3 regions of the Streptomyces sp. NPDC056486 genome follow, and region 1 is predicted to be linked to each of the others. Evidence: riboswitches for the same ligand, from Rfam matches in the RefSeq annotation. Region 1 holds a riboswitch; each other region holds the start of a gene.
The links. Region 1 has a riboswitch for S-adenosylmethionine ahead of ACFQ7F_RS14980 (aminotransferase class V-fold PLP-dependent enzyme). Riboswitches for the same ligand answer to the same signal wherever they lie in the genome.
Positions count from the first base shown of each region.

Region 2: it holds a riboswitch for S-adenosylmethionine, as region 1 does, so the genes downstream of both, ACFQ7F_RS41605 (glutathione S-transferase C-terminal domain-containing protein) here and ACFQ7F_RS14980 (aminotransferase class V-fold PLP-dependent enzyme) in region 1, are expected to answer to the same signal.
Region 3: it holds a riboswitch for S-adenosylmethionine, as region 1 does, so the genes downstream of both, thrC (threonine synthase) here and ACFQ7F_RS14980 (aminotransferase class V-fold PLP-dependent enzyme) in region 1, are expected to answer to the same signal.

Region 1 covers NZ_JBHTSF010000030.1:26,817-31,979, reverse strand. Annotated here, with positions in the region: gene ACFQ7F_RS14990 (SLC13 family permease) at 1-90, shown strand, start outside; gene ACFQ7F_RS14985 (glycerate kinase) at 114-1,346, shown strand; gene ACFQ7F_RS14980 (aminotransferase class V-fold PLP-dependent enzyme) at 1,298-2,692, opposite strand; SAM riboswitch class IV at 2,915-3,031, opposite strand; gene trpD (anthranilate phosphoribosyltransferase) at 3,106-4,170, opposite strand; gene ACFQ7F_RS14970 (cytochrome bc complex cytochrome b subunit) at 4,310-5,163, opposite strand, start outside.
Region 2 covers NZ_JBHTSF010000209.1:2,818-7,980, reverse strand. Annotated here, with positions in the region: gene ACFQ7F_RS41620 (NtaA/DmoA family FMN-dependent monooxygenase) at 1-553, opposite strand, end outside; gene ACFQ7F_RS41615 (LLM class flavin-dependent oxidoreductase) at 571-1,809, opposite strand; gene ACFQ7F_RS41610 (putative leader peptide) at 1,913-2,002, opposite strand; SAM riboswitch class IV at 2,113-2,226, opposite strand; SAM riboswitch class IV at 2,430-2,574, shown strand; gene ACFQ7F_RS41605 (glutathione S-transferase C-terminal domain-containing protein) at 2,899-3,726, shown strand; gene ACFQ7F_RS41600 (DinB family protein) at 3,750-4,271, shown strand; gene ACFQ7F_RS41595 (M13 family metallopeptidase) at 4,328-5,163, opposite strand, start outside.
Region 3 covers NZ_JBHTSF010000025.1:10,728-15,890, forward strand. Annotated here, with positions in the region: gene ACFQ7F_RS13235 (trehalose-6-phosphate synthase) at 1-845, opposite strand, end outside; gene ACFQ7F_RS13240 (hypothetical protein) at 956-1,270, opposite strand; gene ACFQ7F_RS13245 (glucosyl-3-phosphoglycerate synthase) at 1,348-2,292, opposite strand; SAM riboswitch class I at 2,462-2,596, shown strand; gene thrC (threonine synthase) at 2,614-3,930, shown strand; gene ACFQ7F_RS13255 (MoaD/ThiS family protein) at 4,043-4,321, shown strand; gene ACFQ7F_RS13260 (cold-shock protein) at 4,746-4,949, shown strand.

The DNA.
Region 1 (5,163 bases):
CTCTCCGCGGTCCTCGCACCGCTGACCGCCGCGCTCGTCCTGCTCTTCGCCGTCGCGCTCTGGCCGCTGCTCGGCGTACCCGTCCGCTAGTTCCCTCTGCCGTGGAGACCCTCATGCTGACCCGTTTCGCCATCGCCCCCAGCGGCTTCAAGGAGTCCCTGTCCGCGCAGTCCGCGGCCGAGGCCATCGCCGAAGGGGTACGCCGCGTCGTCCCGCACGCGGAGACCGATCTGATCCCCCTGGTGGACGGCGGCGAGGGCACCGCCCGCGCCCTGGCCACCACCGGCGGCGGCCGACTGGTCGCGCTGCCCGCCACAGGGCCCGTCGGCCAGCGGATCGGCACGCACTTCGCGCTGCTCCCGTCCGGCGTCGCCGTGGTGGAGATGGCCGCGGTCGCCGGGCTCTCGCTGGTACCGCGCGATCTGCGCGACCCGGGGGCCACGACGACGTACGGCGTCGGCGAGCTGATCAGCGCAGCGCTCGACGCGGGCGCCCGCCGCATCCTGGTGGGCTGCGGCGACTCCGGCACGTCGGACGGCGGCGCGGGGGCACTCCAGGCGCTCGGCGCCCGACTCCTCGACGCGGACGGCTGGGAACTCCCGCGCGGCGGCGGGGAGTTGATGCGGCTGAGCCGTATCGACCCCTCGGGCCTCGACCCCCGCCTGAAGGACACCGAGATCCGCGTCGCCTGCAACCCCTTCAACGTCCTGACCGGCGAGCGCGGCGTCGCCCGCGTCTTCGGCCCCCAGAAGGGCGCGACGCCCACCCAGGTCGAACAGCTGGCGGCGGCCCTAGAACACTGGGCGTACGTCCTGACCCGCGACCTGCGTGTCACGGCGGACCTCTCCCTCGGCCCCGGAACGGGCGCCTCCGGCGGTCTGGGAGCCGGTCTCGCGGCGCTCGGCGCCCAGCTGCTCCCCCGCTTCGACGTCCTGCTCGACCATCTGGACCTGGACGCGCGCCTGGCCCGCGCCGACCTCGTCGTCACGGCCGAGGGCGCCCTCGACCACCAGACCCCGCGCGGCAAGATCCCCGCAGAGGTGGCACGGCGCGCCAAGCGGTTCGGCCGCCCGGTCCTCGTCCTGGCGGGCACGATCGGCCAGGGCGCGCACCATGTACGGGCGGAGGGCGTGGACGCCTACAGCGCGATCCTGCCCGCGCCTGTCTCGCTGACCGAGGCACTCGGCCGTGGCGGAGAGTTCCTCACCGACGCGACCGAGCGGGCCCTGCGGATGATCGTTCTGGGGTCACGCCTGAAGGGACGGGACAAGGGACAGACCAAGGGGCGGACCAAGGCTCAGGCGGCCGTGGTGTCCGGCACGCACCGGCCTTCCTCGGTGCGGTAGTTCCAGCGGGCACCGTCCGCCACGAGCTCCTTCACGGCGCGCACGAAACGCTCCACGTGCTCGTCGGGGGTGCCCGCGCCGAAGCTGACACGGATCGCGTTCAGCGACTTCTCGCCGGGCGCGGCCTCGGGGGCACCGCACTCGCCCTGCGTCTGCGGGTCAGTGCCGAGCAGGGTGCGCACCAGCGGGTGGGCGCAGAAGAGGCCGTCGCGTACGCCGATGCCGTACTCGGCGGAGAGAGCGGCGGCGAAGTGCGAGCTGTTCCAGCCCTCGACGACGAAGGAGATGACACCGACGCGCGGCGCGTCGTCACCGAAGAGCGAGAGCACCTTCACGGCGGGCACCTCGGCGAGGCCTTCGCGCACCTTCGCGATGAGCTGGTTCTCACGGGCGACGAGCTCGTCGAAGCCCGCCTCGGTCAGCGCCTTGCAGGCGGAGGCGATCGAGTACACGCCGATGACGTTCGGCGAACCGGCCTCGTGCCGTGCGGCGGTGTCGTGCCACTCCACGTCCACGCCGCCGTCCGCACGCCGCGCGACCTTGCGCGAGGCGCCGCCGCCCGCGAGGTAGGGCTCGGCAGCCCGCAGCCAGTCGGAGCGGCCCGCGAGGACACCCGAGCCGAAGGGCGCGTACAGCTTGTGGCCGGAGAAGGCGACCCAGTCGACGTCGAGCTCGCTGATGGAGACGGGGTGGTGCGGGGCGAGCTGCGCGGCGTCGAGAACGATGCGGGCGCCGTGCGCGTGAGAGGCGGCGGCGAGCTCCTTGACCGGCCACAGCTCACCGGTGACGTTCGACGCGCCGGTCACGCAGACCAGGGCGGGACCGTAGGGGTCACGGTCTGCGAGGGCGCGCTCCAGGGTCTCGACGGCCTGCTCGGCGGTGCGCGGGGCGTTCAGGTACGTCACACGGGCGTCGCGCCACGGCAGGAGCGAGGCGTGGTGCTCGGTCTCGAAGACGAAGACCTGGCAGTCGGCAGGGAGGGCCGAGGCCAGCAGGTTGAGGGAGTCGGTGGTCGAACGGGTGAAGACGACCTGGTCGTCCTCGCGGCAGCCGAGGAACTCGGCGACGGTGACGCGGCTGCTCTCGAACAGGTCGGTGGAGAGCTGCGAGAGGTACCCGGCACCGCGGTGCACGCTGCCGTAGTACGGCGCGTACGCGGCCACGTCGTCCCACACGCGCTGCAGGGCCGGGGCGCTCGCCGCGTAGTCGAGCGCCGCGTAGGTCACCTCGCCGCCGGTCACGAGCGGCACGGTGACGTCACGGCCGAGGACCGCGAGCGGCGCGGCACAGCAGGGGTCGGCGGACTCGGTGGCGGTGGCCTGGGCGACGGCGGGGTGTGCGGACATGGCGATATCTCCCTGCGAGCAAGACGAAACAGCTGCCTAAGATCCCGTGCGGCAGCACAACTACTGCTCCGCGTACGGGTGTTGCCTCAACGCGCGGCGCTCTTCGCCGGGCGGAGGGGATACTGCGAACGGGGCCCGAGGCCCTATCGCATTCGCTTGCTCACGAGACTGCTCCCTTGAGGACCAGGACCCCAGGGGTACGACACTCATCGAGTGCGCAGGGGTCCGCGCTTGCCATACGCCTTGCTGCGTACGGCCTGGTCTTCACCCGGGGCACCCCGCCACGGACGGAGGGTTGCCGGACAGCGAGCCGGGGCCTAATCGCTGTCACTCATGACCTGCGCAGCATCTTGCCACACGATCTTCTCGGTGCACACCGCAGTCCGGGATCCGGACTGCGGCGTGCGCCACACTCACCTGTTGCTGGCCGCCACCCAAAGCTCCAGGGACTTCTTCGCGGCCCCGGAGTCGATCGACTCCGCCGCCTTCGCGATACCGGCGCCGATCTGCTCCACGAGGCTCCCCTCGCCCGGCGAGAGGGCCACCAGGGCCGCCGCCGTGTTGAGCAGCACGGCGTCCCGCACAGGGCCGCTCTCCCCGTCCAGGAGGCGCAGCGCCACCTCGGCGTTGTACGAGGCGTCAGCGCCCCGCAGCGCCTCCACAGGGACGAGGTCGATGCCGACGTCCCGCGGGTCGAAGGCCTCCTCGCGCACGGCGCCGTCCCGCACGACCCAGACCCGCGATGTCGCCGTGGTCGTCAGCTCGTCGAGCCCGTCGTCGCCGCGGAAGACGAGGGACGAGTGCCCGCGCTCGGCGAAGACCCCGGCCACGATCGGCGCCATCCGCGCGTCGGCGACCCCGACCGCCTGGGCCCGCACCTTGGCCGGGTTGGTGAGCGGGCCGAGGGCGTTGAAGACGGTCCTGATCCCCAGCTGGCTGCGCGCGGCGCCGGCGTGTCGCAGCGCCGGGTGGAACTTCACGGCGAAGCAGAAGGTGATCCCCGCTTCCTCTGCCACCTCGACCACCCGGTTCAGCGGCAGCTCCAGATTCACCCCGAGCTTCTCCAGGACGTCGGAGGCTCCCGATGCGCTGGAGGCGGCGCGGTTGCCGTGCTTGACGACCTTCGCGCCCGCGCCGGCGGCCACGATCGCGGACATCGTGGAGATGTTGACGGTCTTGGCGCCGTCACCGCCGGTGCCGACGATGTCGACCGTCCGGCCCGGCACCTCGATCACATTGGCGTGTTCGTACATCGTGCGTACGAGACCGGAGATCTCCTCCACGGTCTCGCCCTTGGCCCGCAGCGCGACCACGAAGCCGGCGATCTGCGCGTCGGACGCCTCGCCGCGCATGATGCGGTCCATGGCCCAGGCCGTGTCCTCGGTGCTCTGGTCACGTCCCTCAAGAAGACCGTTCAGTACACCGGGCCAGGAACGGGCCGCCGCGGTGTTGCCTCCTGCGGGGGTCACAGCGCTCATCTGCCGCTCCTGGGTTCGTTTAAGGCGTAGGACAGGAACACCTTATCCAGCCCGGGGGACGGCAAAGAGCCCCGTCCATGCACTGGATGCATGGACGGGGCTCTCGCCGTGGCGACCTTGTGGTCAGAGCATCAGAGGATCAGTGGTGGCCGTGGCCGCTCGTGATCTCCTTGTACTCCTCGGTGGTGGGCTTGGGGATCTGGTTGTCCTCCCCGTAGTAGCCCTTGGAGAGCTTGGCCCGGAGCTTCTGCGGCCCCGACACCTTGCGCTCGACGCCGTTCTCGTCGACCGAGGGGCCGATCTCGACCGGCGCGTACTGCTCGTGCGCGGTGAGCGTGTGCAGCTGCTCCTGGTTGAGCGGCTCGTGGACCTCGATGAACTCACCGTGCGGCAGGCGCTTGATGATGCCCGACTCGCGGCCGTGCAGGACCTTCTCCCTGTCGCGCCGCTGCAGACCCAGGCAGATCCGCTTGGTGGCGATGAAGGCGAGGACCGGTGCCACGAAGAAGGCGATGCGCACGAACCAGGTGATCGAGTTGATCGACAGATGGAAGTGCGTGGCCCAGAGGTCGTTTCCACCACCGACGAGCAACACGAAGTACCAGGTGATCCATGCGACACCGAAGGCCGTACGGGTCGGGACGTTGCGCGGGCGGTCCAGGATGTGGTGCTCGCGCTTGTCGCCGGTGACCCAGGACTCGATGAACGGATAGACCGCGATCGCGACCAGGACCAGCGGGAAGATGATCAGCGGGATGAACACACCCAGGACGAGCGTGTGACCCCAGGCGTTGATCTCCCAGCCCGGCATGACACGGATCAGCCCCTCGGAGAAGCCCATGTACCAGTCGGGCTGGGCTCCGGTGGAGACCTGGTCCGGACGGTAGGGGCCGATCGCCCAGATCGGGTTGATCGTGGCGAGCGCCGAGACGATCGCGATGACACCGAAGACCAGGAAGAAGAAGCCTCCGGCCTTCGCCATGTAGACGGGAA
Region 2 (5,163 bases), on a different contig from region 1:
TGCCGGTGCCTTGGTCGGCGACGATCTCGTCCCCGCGCCAGGAGTCGAAGAGCTCGCCCGCAGTGCTGAGGAATTCCTTCGCCCTTGAGTACCGCTCCTCCTGCGGGAGGAACCCGCCGCGGCGGAAGTTCTCACCCGTGAAGGCGTCCCAGGAGGTGACGACGTTCCAGGCGGCGCGCCCGCCCGAGAGATGGTCGAGGCTGGCGAACTGGCGGGCCACTTCGTAAGGCTCGTTGAAGGTGGAGTTGATGGTGCCGGTCAGGCCGAGGTGTTCGGTGACGGCGGCGAGCGCGGTGAGCACGGTGAAGGTGTCGGGGCGTCCGACGACGTCCAAGTCGTAGATCTCCCCGCCCTGTTCGCGCAGCCGCAGCCCCTCGGCGAGGAACAGGAAGTCGAATTTCGCGCGCTCGGCGGTCCGTGCGAAGTGCGCGAAGGAGCTGAACTCGATATGACTCCCGGCCTCGGGGTCGCTCCATACGGTCGTGTTGTTGACGCCGGGGAAGTGCGCCGCGAGGTGAATCTGCTTGAGCGGCTTGTCCGGTGACTTGCTCATGTCGGGTTCCTTCCGGCTCAGGCGGAGGCGGCGTAGCGGCTGGCGGGGCGGGCGAGGCCGAGGTGGCCGCGCAGGGTGTCGGCTTCGTACGCGTGCCTGAAGGCGCCGCGGCGCTGGAGTTCGGGCACCAGGCCCCGGGTGATCGCCGGGAGGTCGTGGCCGACGACGGCGGGGCGCAGCCGGAACCCGGTGAGCCCGGCCTCCCGCAACTCAAGGAGCAGGTCGGCGAGTTGGGCGGGCGTGCCGGTGAACACCCGCGCGTCACTGGTGTACGGGTGACCCGCGAGGGCGTCCAGACGCTCCCGGCGGGCCGCGGCGGCGGCCGGGTCGTCGTCGAGGAACACGACCAGGTCGCCGAAGAGGTGCAGGGGCTCATCGCTTCGCCCGGCCGCGTCCTGTTCGCCGCGGACCGCGGCGACGACGGCGCGTGCGTGCCCGGCGTCGCGCGGGGTGACGTATCCGATGTCGGCGGAGCGGCCGAGGAGCCGGAACGGGGCCTCGGTCGGGCCCTCGTGGGCGAGTGCGCTGACGAGGGGCCTGCCCTGCGGCGGCCGGGGCGTGATCGAGGGGCCCTTGACGCTGAAGTGCTTGCCCTCGAAGTCGATGTAGTGCAGCTTGTCGCGGTCGATGAAGCGGCCGGTGGCGACGTCCCGGATCTCCGCGTCGTCCTCCCAGCTGTCCCAGAGCCTGCGCACGGCTTCGACGTAGTCGGCCACCTCGTCGAAGAGGTCGACGGTCAGCTCCCGTACGTCCGCTCTGCCCAGGTCCTCGACGCTCTCGAAGGCGGGAAGCGTACGGCGCCCGAAGTGCGCGGCCTCATTACGGCGCGCCGACACCTGTACGCGTACGCCCGCGCGGCCCGCGCTGACGTAGTCGAGTGTGGCGATCGCCTTGGAAATGTGGAAGGGCTCCGTGTGCGTGGCCACCACCGTCGGCACCAGGCCGATGTGGCTGGTCAGCGGGGCGACACGGGCGGCGATGAGAACGGCGTCGAGCCGCCCTCGTACCTGATCCGTGCGTCCGTCGGGCTCGGTGAAGTGCGTGGACTGGAGCCCGAGCCCGTCCTCGATCGTCACGAAGTCGAGCAGGCCGCGTTCTGCTTCGGTGACCAGGTCGGCCCAGTACCGGGCAGTGAGCAACTCCCCTGGACGGGCCACCGGTTCGCGCCAGGCGGCCGGGTGCCAGCCCGCGCCGTCGAGCGCGACAGCGAGGTGCAGCGCGGCGGCGGGAGCGGAGGAATGCGAAGAATGGGGCAACGAAGGTGATGACGACACGAAAGGTGTGCCTTCCTGATCGACCGTACGACCGTGCGAGAACACCGGCCCCTCGGCTCCGAGGGTGCGGCGGCGGGGTAACGGGTCAGGAACGACAGAGCGCGCCGGCGACACGCTGCAGATCGATGTGCGGCCGGGAGTACAGATGCACCTGGCGGCTCGGCGCGATCACCATGACGCGTGGAACGGACGCGAACGGCACCGGCGACAGGGGCGGCACAGCTGACACAGGTGGCACGTCCGTCACCTCCACCTTTCCGGCCCGGCGGGCCTGGGGCCTCGCCGGTCTCGCGCTTGCGGGACCCTGGACGGGCACCGCCTGGTCCTCACCTGGAGCACCCCGCCGCGTAGGAGGGTTGCCGGTCAGCAAGCCAGGGCTTGACGCTGACACTCGTAACCTGCTCGGGACGTTACGTGAGGTCGTAGCGGTGCGCAATGCCCGTGGATCATGGGCGTTCTCACATCGCCGACCGTGCCTCGTCGTCCGTCTCCGTCAGCCTCAACCACCGGGCCGCTCCTTCTGTTCCGGGTCCGGGCCTTCTTCTGTTCCGGGTGCGGCCTTCTTGACGGAGCCGGGCACCCGGACTCAGACTTCCGGGGACGGTCACGATTGTCAGCGCCCGCCCGGCAGGGTTCCTGCCCGAGCGGGTCATCGGCCCCGGCCCGCTGACGGGCAACCCTTCCTCCGCGACGGGGTGCCCCGGGTGACGACCGGGTCCCGCCGTGGCGGCGGGGCAAGCGCGGCCCCGGATACAACGGGCCTCGACGGCAGGGCTGGTGGACATGTCCAGGGCGGTCGGTGAGAGGAACAGCATCCCGCGGCCTCTCCTGTCCGCGCCCCGGCCCCGCCCTCGCGTCCTGACCAGACGCCTGCACATCGACCTGCTGCGCGTGTGCAGCGCCTCGGTTCCAGCTGTCTGACGTCCGCACAGCGTCCACGCACCAGTGACGCCTCCGGGACAAGAAGCCTCATCACTGCGGCCCTCTGCGGCCACGGATCCCCCTCTCCCCCCGCTGTGCCACCGGCCCGCGCGCGCCGCCGGTCGGTGCCCTTCCCCTCCCTGGAGAGCCATGCCCGAGATCACGTCGCACCGTTCCCGCACTGTTTCCCGCCCGGCTTCCCCCGCGGATTCATGCTCCCCGCGCGACACCGGCCCAAGCGGTGTCCGCCCACGCGATGCCGGACCACGCGGCACCTGTCCCACGCCGATCCGCAGCCGCATCGGCGACGACCTCGCAGGCGGCTTCTACCCGGCACCCCACCGCTACCACCTGTATCTCTCGGCGGAATGTCCGGACTCCTTGCGCGTCTCGATCACCCTCGACCTGCTCGGTCTCAGGGACTCGGTCACCACCACCCTCCTGGCGCCGCACGCCACCGCGGCGCTCGACTCCCTGCACCGCTATTACGAGGCCACCGAGCACCACTTCGAAGGGCCGCTGACCGTTCCGGCCCTGTGCGACCGGTGGAGCGGGCACGTCGTCAGCAACCACACGCCCGACATCCTGCGCGACCTGGCCTGCCGCCTTGCCGCACACGGCAGTGGCCCGCTGCCCGTCCTGCGCCGACCGGCCCTGGCAGCACGGATCGACACCTGGCACGAGCTGCTCGCCGGGCCGCTCGCCCCCGCGACGCTGGACCGGCTCGACTGCCGTCTTGCCTCCCACTCCTACCTCGTGGGCGACGAACTCACCGCGGCGGACGTGGACTTGTGGGCGACGCTCGTCCACCTCACCCCGGACGCGGCCGAGGCGACCCGGTCCCGTCCCCACGTGCGCGCCTATGTGCGCCGCCTGCACGACCACCCGGCCTTCCACGCCAATCGCCCTCGGTCCGGCGGGACGGAACGGTGGTCGGACACGACCGCCGACGATCCGAAATCTCTTTCCCAGGCCTAGGGCCCCTGTGCCAGGGTCAGCCCGTGAACGATTCCCGACGCGAACTGCTGCGCCGGCAGTTCGACCTGACGTGGTCCCTCTTCGAGTACCACCTGGAGCGCCTCGAGCCCGAGGACTTCCTGTGGGAGCCCGCGCCGCTCTGCTGGACGGTGCGGCCCGACGGTGACGGAGGGTGGGTGGCGGACTTCGCGGAGACCGAGCCGGATCCCGTCCCGATTCCCACCATCGGCTGGATCAGCTGGCACATCGGCTGGTGGTGGGGCGTCACGATCGATCACGCGCGGGGACGGGTGCCGCGGGAGCGGACCGGGATCACCTGGCCGGGCAGCGGCAAGGCGGCCGTCGACTGGCTACGTGACCTGCGCACGGAGTGGCTGTCGGTGCTCGACCGGCTCGACGACACGGATCTGGACGCCACTGCCCCGTTCCCCTGGCAGAACGACCCCGAACACACCGTTGCCCACATGCTCGCCTGGGTGAACTCCGAGCTGATGAAGAACGCCACGGAGATCGGCCAGCTCCGCATGCTGCGCGCGGCGCGGTAGAAACGGCGGCGGGTCAGGCACGGCCGCAGCACGGGTGCCGCGGCCGTGTCTGGAGATCACCAGATCCTGACGCGCTCCGCGCGGTCCAGCCAGAGCCCGTCGCCCTCTGCCGTCGCGAAGGCCTCGTGGAACTCTTCGAGGTTGCGGACGATGTTGGCCCGGAACTCGGGCGGCGAGTGCGGGTCGATGGTGAGGTACTGCTGCTCCTGCTCCTTGCGGCGCTTGGTACGCCAGCAGTAGGCCCAGTTCATGAAGAGCCGCTGGGAGCCGGTCAGGCCATCCTTCTCGGGCATCGCCGCGCCGTCGAGCGCGATGCGGTAAGCCGTGTGCCCGATGGTCAGGCCGCCCAGGTCGCCGATGTTCTCGCCCACCGTCAGCGAGCCGTTGACGGACTCGTCGGGGAGGTTGCGCGGCGAGAAGGCGTCGTACTGCTTCACCAGCGCCTTCGACTTGGCCTCGAACGCGGTCTTGTCGGCCGCGGTCCACCAGTCGTTGAGGTTGCCCGCGCCGTCGTACTGCGCGCCCTGGTCGTCGAACCCGTGGCCGATCTCGTGGCCGATGACCGAGCCGATGCCGCCGTAGTTCTCGGCCGGGTCGGCGTCGGGCGAGAAGAACGGCTTCTGCAGGATGCCCGCGGGGAAGCAGATCTCGTTCGTGCCCGGGTTGTAGTACGCGTTGACCGTCTGCGGCAGCATGAACCACTCGTCGCGGTCGACCGGCGCGCCGATCTTGGCGAGCTGCCGGTCGGACTCGAAGGCGTCCGCCGCGTGCGCGTTGCCGAGCAGGTCGTCGCCGGAGACCTCGAGGTCCGAGTAGTCGCGGAAGGTGTCCGGGTAGCCGATCTTGGGACGGAACGTGGCGAGCTTCTCGTACGCGCGCTCCTTCGTCTCGT
Region 3 (5,163 bases), on a different contig from region 1:
ATGTTCTTCGACAGCTCCGTCCGGTCCACCCGGACGATCACCCGTCGGCCGGTCCCGACCTGCTCCCGCAGCGCGACAAGCCGTTCCTCCACGTCGTCCCGCCCCGCCCGCTCCCGCAGGAAATCCGCGTCGGCCCCGAGCCCGTGCACCCCGATCCGCGTCCCCGACGTACCGCCGATGACGGCGACGCAGCACTCCGTGAACGCGTCCGCCCACCGCCCCGTCAGGAACGCCGCACGGTCGGCCCCCAGGATGCCGCGAAGCAACTGTTCCGCGACGTCGTCCGGCAGCATCCGGAAGTAGTCCACCGGCGCCCACGGCGTGTGCGAGAAGTGGCCGATGCGCAGGTCGGGGCGGAGTTCGCGCAGCATCCCCGGGACAAGCGCCAGGTGGTAGTCCTGGACGAGGACCGCCGCGCCCCCTGCGGCGCTCTCCGCGAGCGCCTCGGCGAAGGCCCGGTTGTAGGTCTCGTACGACGCCCACTGCGCCCGGAACTCCGGGCCGAAGGCCGGTTCGAGCGGCGTTTGGTACAGCATGTGGTGGACGAACCAGAGCACGGAGTTCGCGATCCCGTTGTACGCGTCGGCGTGCACCTGCGGGTCGATGTCGAGCATCCGCACCCCGGGTTCACCGACCCCGCGCCGCACGGCCTCCCGGTCGCCGTCTCCCAGCGCCGCGCAGACCCACAGGGAGTCCCCGGCGGAGTCGCCGATCGCGCTGAGCCCGGAGACGAGTCCTCCGCCGCCCCGCTTGGCCGTCAGCTCTCCGTTCTCCTCCAGGGAGTACGTGACGGGGCCGCGGTTGGACGCGACGAGGACCTGGGCGGCGGCGTGCTCGGAGACCATGTGCCGAAACCTAGCCCTTACCGGCAGGGCTCAAACGTGCGGCAGGACCCGGGGCGGACCCGCCGTATACGTTCGCGTGCCCGGCGTAGAGCCGGGCCCGTTGGCCACGCCTAGGGCCTCAGGGTCCTTCTGCTCCGCGCCGCCGCCACCGCGAGTACGCCGAGCACGCACAGCGAGAACGCGAGGCCCGCGTACAGCATCGTGCGCGATTCGCCACCCGTGTCGACCAGTTCACCCCGACTGCTCTGCTGCTCGTTCGCGTGGTCGAGCATGCTGTGACCGGCGCTGTGACCGGCGCTGTGACCGATGGTCCTGGAGTTGCCGTACAGCGATACGTCGTGACGCACGTCCGCTGCTGCGGCGGCGCTCAGCGCCCCTGCCGTGAGACCGACGGTGGCCACGACCACGCCACCGATGCGTCGCACGCTTCTCAATACCTGCCTGACCCGCATAGATACCCACATAAGTGGGGAATGTAGACAAAATGCCCGGTCTTGGATGGTTACGCCACGCGGCGGGCCGCGTACTCCGCGATGCCGGACATCGGCGGACGCTCCTCCGTGTCCACCGAATGGGTCCGCGGTTCGAACCCGTGCTCGCCCCGCTCGAACTGTGTGAGTTCGGGGCGTACGTGATGACCGAGCGCGAGCCGGACCTGTGCCGTCCGGTAGATCGCCGCGGCCATCCTGCCGAGCGCCTGCCCGTCCTGATGCCGGTGCTTGCGCACGCCGACGTCGACCTGCGCGAGCGCGTCAAGGCCCACGGTGTGCAGCGCGTCGACGAGCAGGCCAAGCTCCACCCCGTAGCCGACGGGGAACGGCAGCCGCTCAAGGAGGGACCTGCGTGCCGCGTACTCGCCGCCCAACGGCTGGACGAACCCCGCGAGTTGGGGCCAGTGCATGTTGAGCAGCGGGCGCGCCATCAGCTCGGTGACCCGGCCGCCCTGACCGGCGGTCCCGGCAAGGGGCCGGTCGTACATCGCCTTCACGAAGTGCACGTCGGGCTCGGTCAGGAGCGGGCCCACGATCCCGGTGACGAAGTCCGCCGAGAACTCCTTCAGGTCCGCGTCGACGAACGCGACGATGTCACCGCCGGTCACCAGAAGCGAGCGCCACAGGACCTCGCCCTTGCCGGGCACGGCCGGGATGCGCGGCAGGATCTCGTCCCGGTGCACGACCCGCGCGCCCGCATCCCGCGCGACCTCGGCCGTACGGTCCCGGGAGCCGGAGTCGATCACCACGAGCTCGTCGACGAGGGCGGCCTTCTCGATGAGCTCGCGGCGGATCTCGGCGACTATCTCGCCGACCGTCTCCTCCTCGTCGAGCGCGGGCAGGACGACGCTCACCGAGGCTCCCGACGCCCGTTTGGCGGCGACGAGCGCGCTGAGCGGACGGTCGGCAACGGACCAGGAACGCCTGGTCAGCCAGCGCTCGGCCTCTTCCAGCACGGGTGATTCCTCCTGTGTGTGGCCTACATGTGATCCATCTCGCGGTTCGGACGACTATCTCAAGGGTCCAGGCCGTCGGTTACAGTCTTGAACAACGCGGATGACCATCGCATGTCGGGGGTCGGCGCGTAACAAATGCCCTGGGGCCCCTGAAGCCCCGGCGCCATACCGCTCATCCAGAGGGGCAGAGGGATACGGCCCGTTGAAGCCCCGGCAACCATCCCGCCGACCGCGCACGCGAGGTCTCGGTGGGGAAGGTGCCAATTCCGTCTCGCGACGAGATTCGTCGCGGGGAAGATGAGGAGAAAGGGCCTCGCCTCCATGGCTGCGCAGACTGTCGCAACGAACGAAACCACCCCTTCCACGGCTTCCAACTGGGGCTCCGTGGATCTCGGCCCCGCGTCCGGCCTCTCGTGCCGCGAGTGCGGTGAGCTTTACGCCCTGGGCCCGATCTTCGCCTGCGAGGCCTGTTTCGGCCCGCTCGAAGTCGCGTACGACCTGCCGACCGGCGACCCCGAGGCGCTCCGGAAGCAGATCGAGTCCGGCCCCGCCAACATCTGGCGCTACGCCCCGCTGCTTCCCGTCCCGGCGGACGTCGCTCAGAAGCCGAACATCAACCCCGGCTGGACCCAGCTGGTCAAGGCCGACAACCTCGCCCGTGAGCTCGGCGTCGAGCAGGGCAAGCTCTTCGTCAAGGACGACTCAGGGAACCCGACGCACTCCTTCAAGGACCGTGTCGTCGCGCAGGCCATCGAGGCGGCGCGCGCCTTCGGCTTCACCACCCTCTCCTGCTCCTCCACCGGCAACCTCGCCGGCGCTGTGGGCGCCGCCGCGGCCCGCGCCGGCTTCCGCTCCTGTGTGTTCATCCCGCACGACCTGGAGCAGGGCAAGGTCGTCATGGCCGCGGTCTACGGCGGAGAGCTCGTCGGTATCGAGGGCAACTACGACGACGTGAACCGCTTCTGCTCCGAGCTCATCGGCGACCCGCTGGGCGAGGGCTGGGGCTTCGTCAACGTGAACCTGCGGCCGTACTACGGCGAGGGCTCCAAGACCCTCGCGTACGAGATCTGCGAGCAGCTCGGCTGGCAGCTGCCCGACCAGCTGGTCATCCCGATCGCATCGGGCTCGCAGCTCACGAAGATCGACAAGGGTCTCAAGGAGCTCATCAAGCTGGGGCTCGTGGAAGACAAGCCGTACAAGATCTTCGGTGCGCAGGCCGAGGGCTGCTCGCCGGTGTCGACCGCCTTCAAGGCCGGGCACGACGTCGTGCGCCCGCAGAAGCCGGACACCATCGCCAAGTCCCTCGCCATCGGCAACCCCGCCGACGGGCCGTACGTCCTGGACATCGCGCGTCGCACGGGCGGTGCGGTGGAGGACGTGAACGACGAGCAGGTCGTGGACGCGATCAAGCTGCTCGCGCGGACCGAGGGCATCTTCGCGGAGACCGCGGGGGGTGTGACGGTCGGTGTCACGAAGAAGCTTCTTGAGGCCGGGCTCATCGACCCCACCTTGACCACGGTGGTGCTGAACACGGGTGACGGGCTCAAGACCCTGGACGCTGTTGCCGAAACGTCTCAGGCGACCGCGACGATCAAGCCCAGCCTCGATGCATTCCGTGCCGCGGGTCTCGCCGACTAGTCGCCGTAGGGCCTGATCGCCGTCGACGGGCGGCGGTCGTGGTCCGTCCTCGCGCAGTTCCCCGCGCCCCTTAAGGGGCGTATTTCTCCCCCTGTATCAAGAGGTGAATCCCATGAGCGTCAACGTTCGCATTCCCACCATTCTTCGCACCTACACCGGCGGCAAGTCCGAGGTCGCCGCCGAGGGCGCGAACCTCTCCGAGGTCATCGCCGATCTTGAGGCCAAGCACGCCGGTATCGCGGCCCGTGTCCTGGACGATCAGGGCAAGCTGCGGCGCTTCGTGAACGTGTACGTGAACGACGACGACGTCCGCTTCGAGCAGGGCCTTGAGACCGCGACGCCGGACGGCGCCGGTGTCTCGATCATTCCCGCCGTCGCGGGCGGTTGCTGAATCCGCCCGAAAGCACGCAGCGTTACCTCTATTGCCCCCTCCGCGAGAGAAGCGGAGGGGGCAATTCTGTATGGTTGAGCGCGGTACAGTTGGGAAGCAAGCTTCGCTGTTTGTGCCGTGCGCATATACGAAGTCGGCCCGGGGCCGACAAGAAGTAGCCAAAGCGCCTTGCCTTTTTGAGCCTATTGCGGCATTTGTCTGGCCCGACTTGCCCTGAACTCCGGCAAATTCTCCGCATATTTCCGATCGCGCGTGCCCAGAATTCTCGTCCGATTGACCTGTTGCAGAGGGCAGTTGGACAGATACATTCAGCGGCGGTCGACGCGTTCCGGCGCACGCCTCCACAACCCATTGGGGGGGTGAGGTCTGACCCGGGCCCGCGAAGTGCGGGTCCGTGCAAGGGCCAGTAATAGGGGAGTTAGGCATGGCTCAGGGCACCGTCAAGTGGTTCAACGCGGAGAAGGGGTACGGCTTCATCGCGGTCGACGGTGGTGCGGATGTTTTCGTCCACTACAGCGCGATTCAGATGGACGGTTACCGCACCCTTGAAGAAGGTCAGCGAGTGGAGTTCGAGATCTCGCAGGGCCAGAAGGGTCCGCAGGCGGACATGGTCAAGCTCGCCGTCTGATCTCGGCGCGATCGGCCAGCGACTTAGCGAGTGACGAGAGGCTCGTATCCCGACAGGGGTACGGGCCTCTCGTGCGTCCCGTCGCACGTCCCGCCGCGTGTGCCGCCGCGTGTGCCGCGTTGCGTCCCGCCGTACGCCCCGGACGCGCGCCCCCTCATGTGTCTGGGATCCGTAAGAGGCGCTTGCACTCGTAGGGGTCGAGTGCTAATCATTG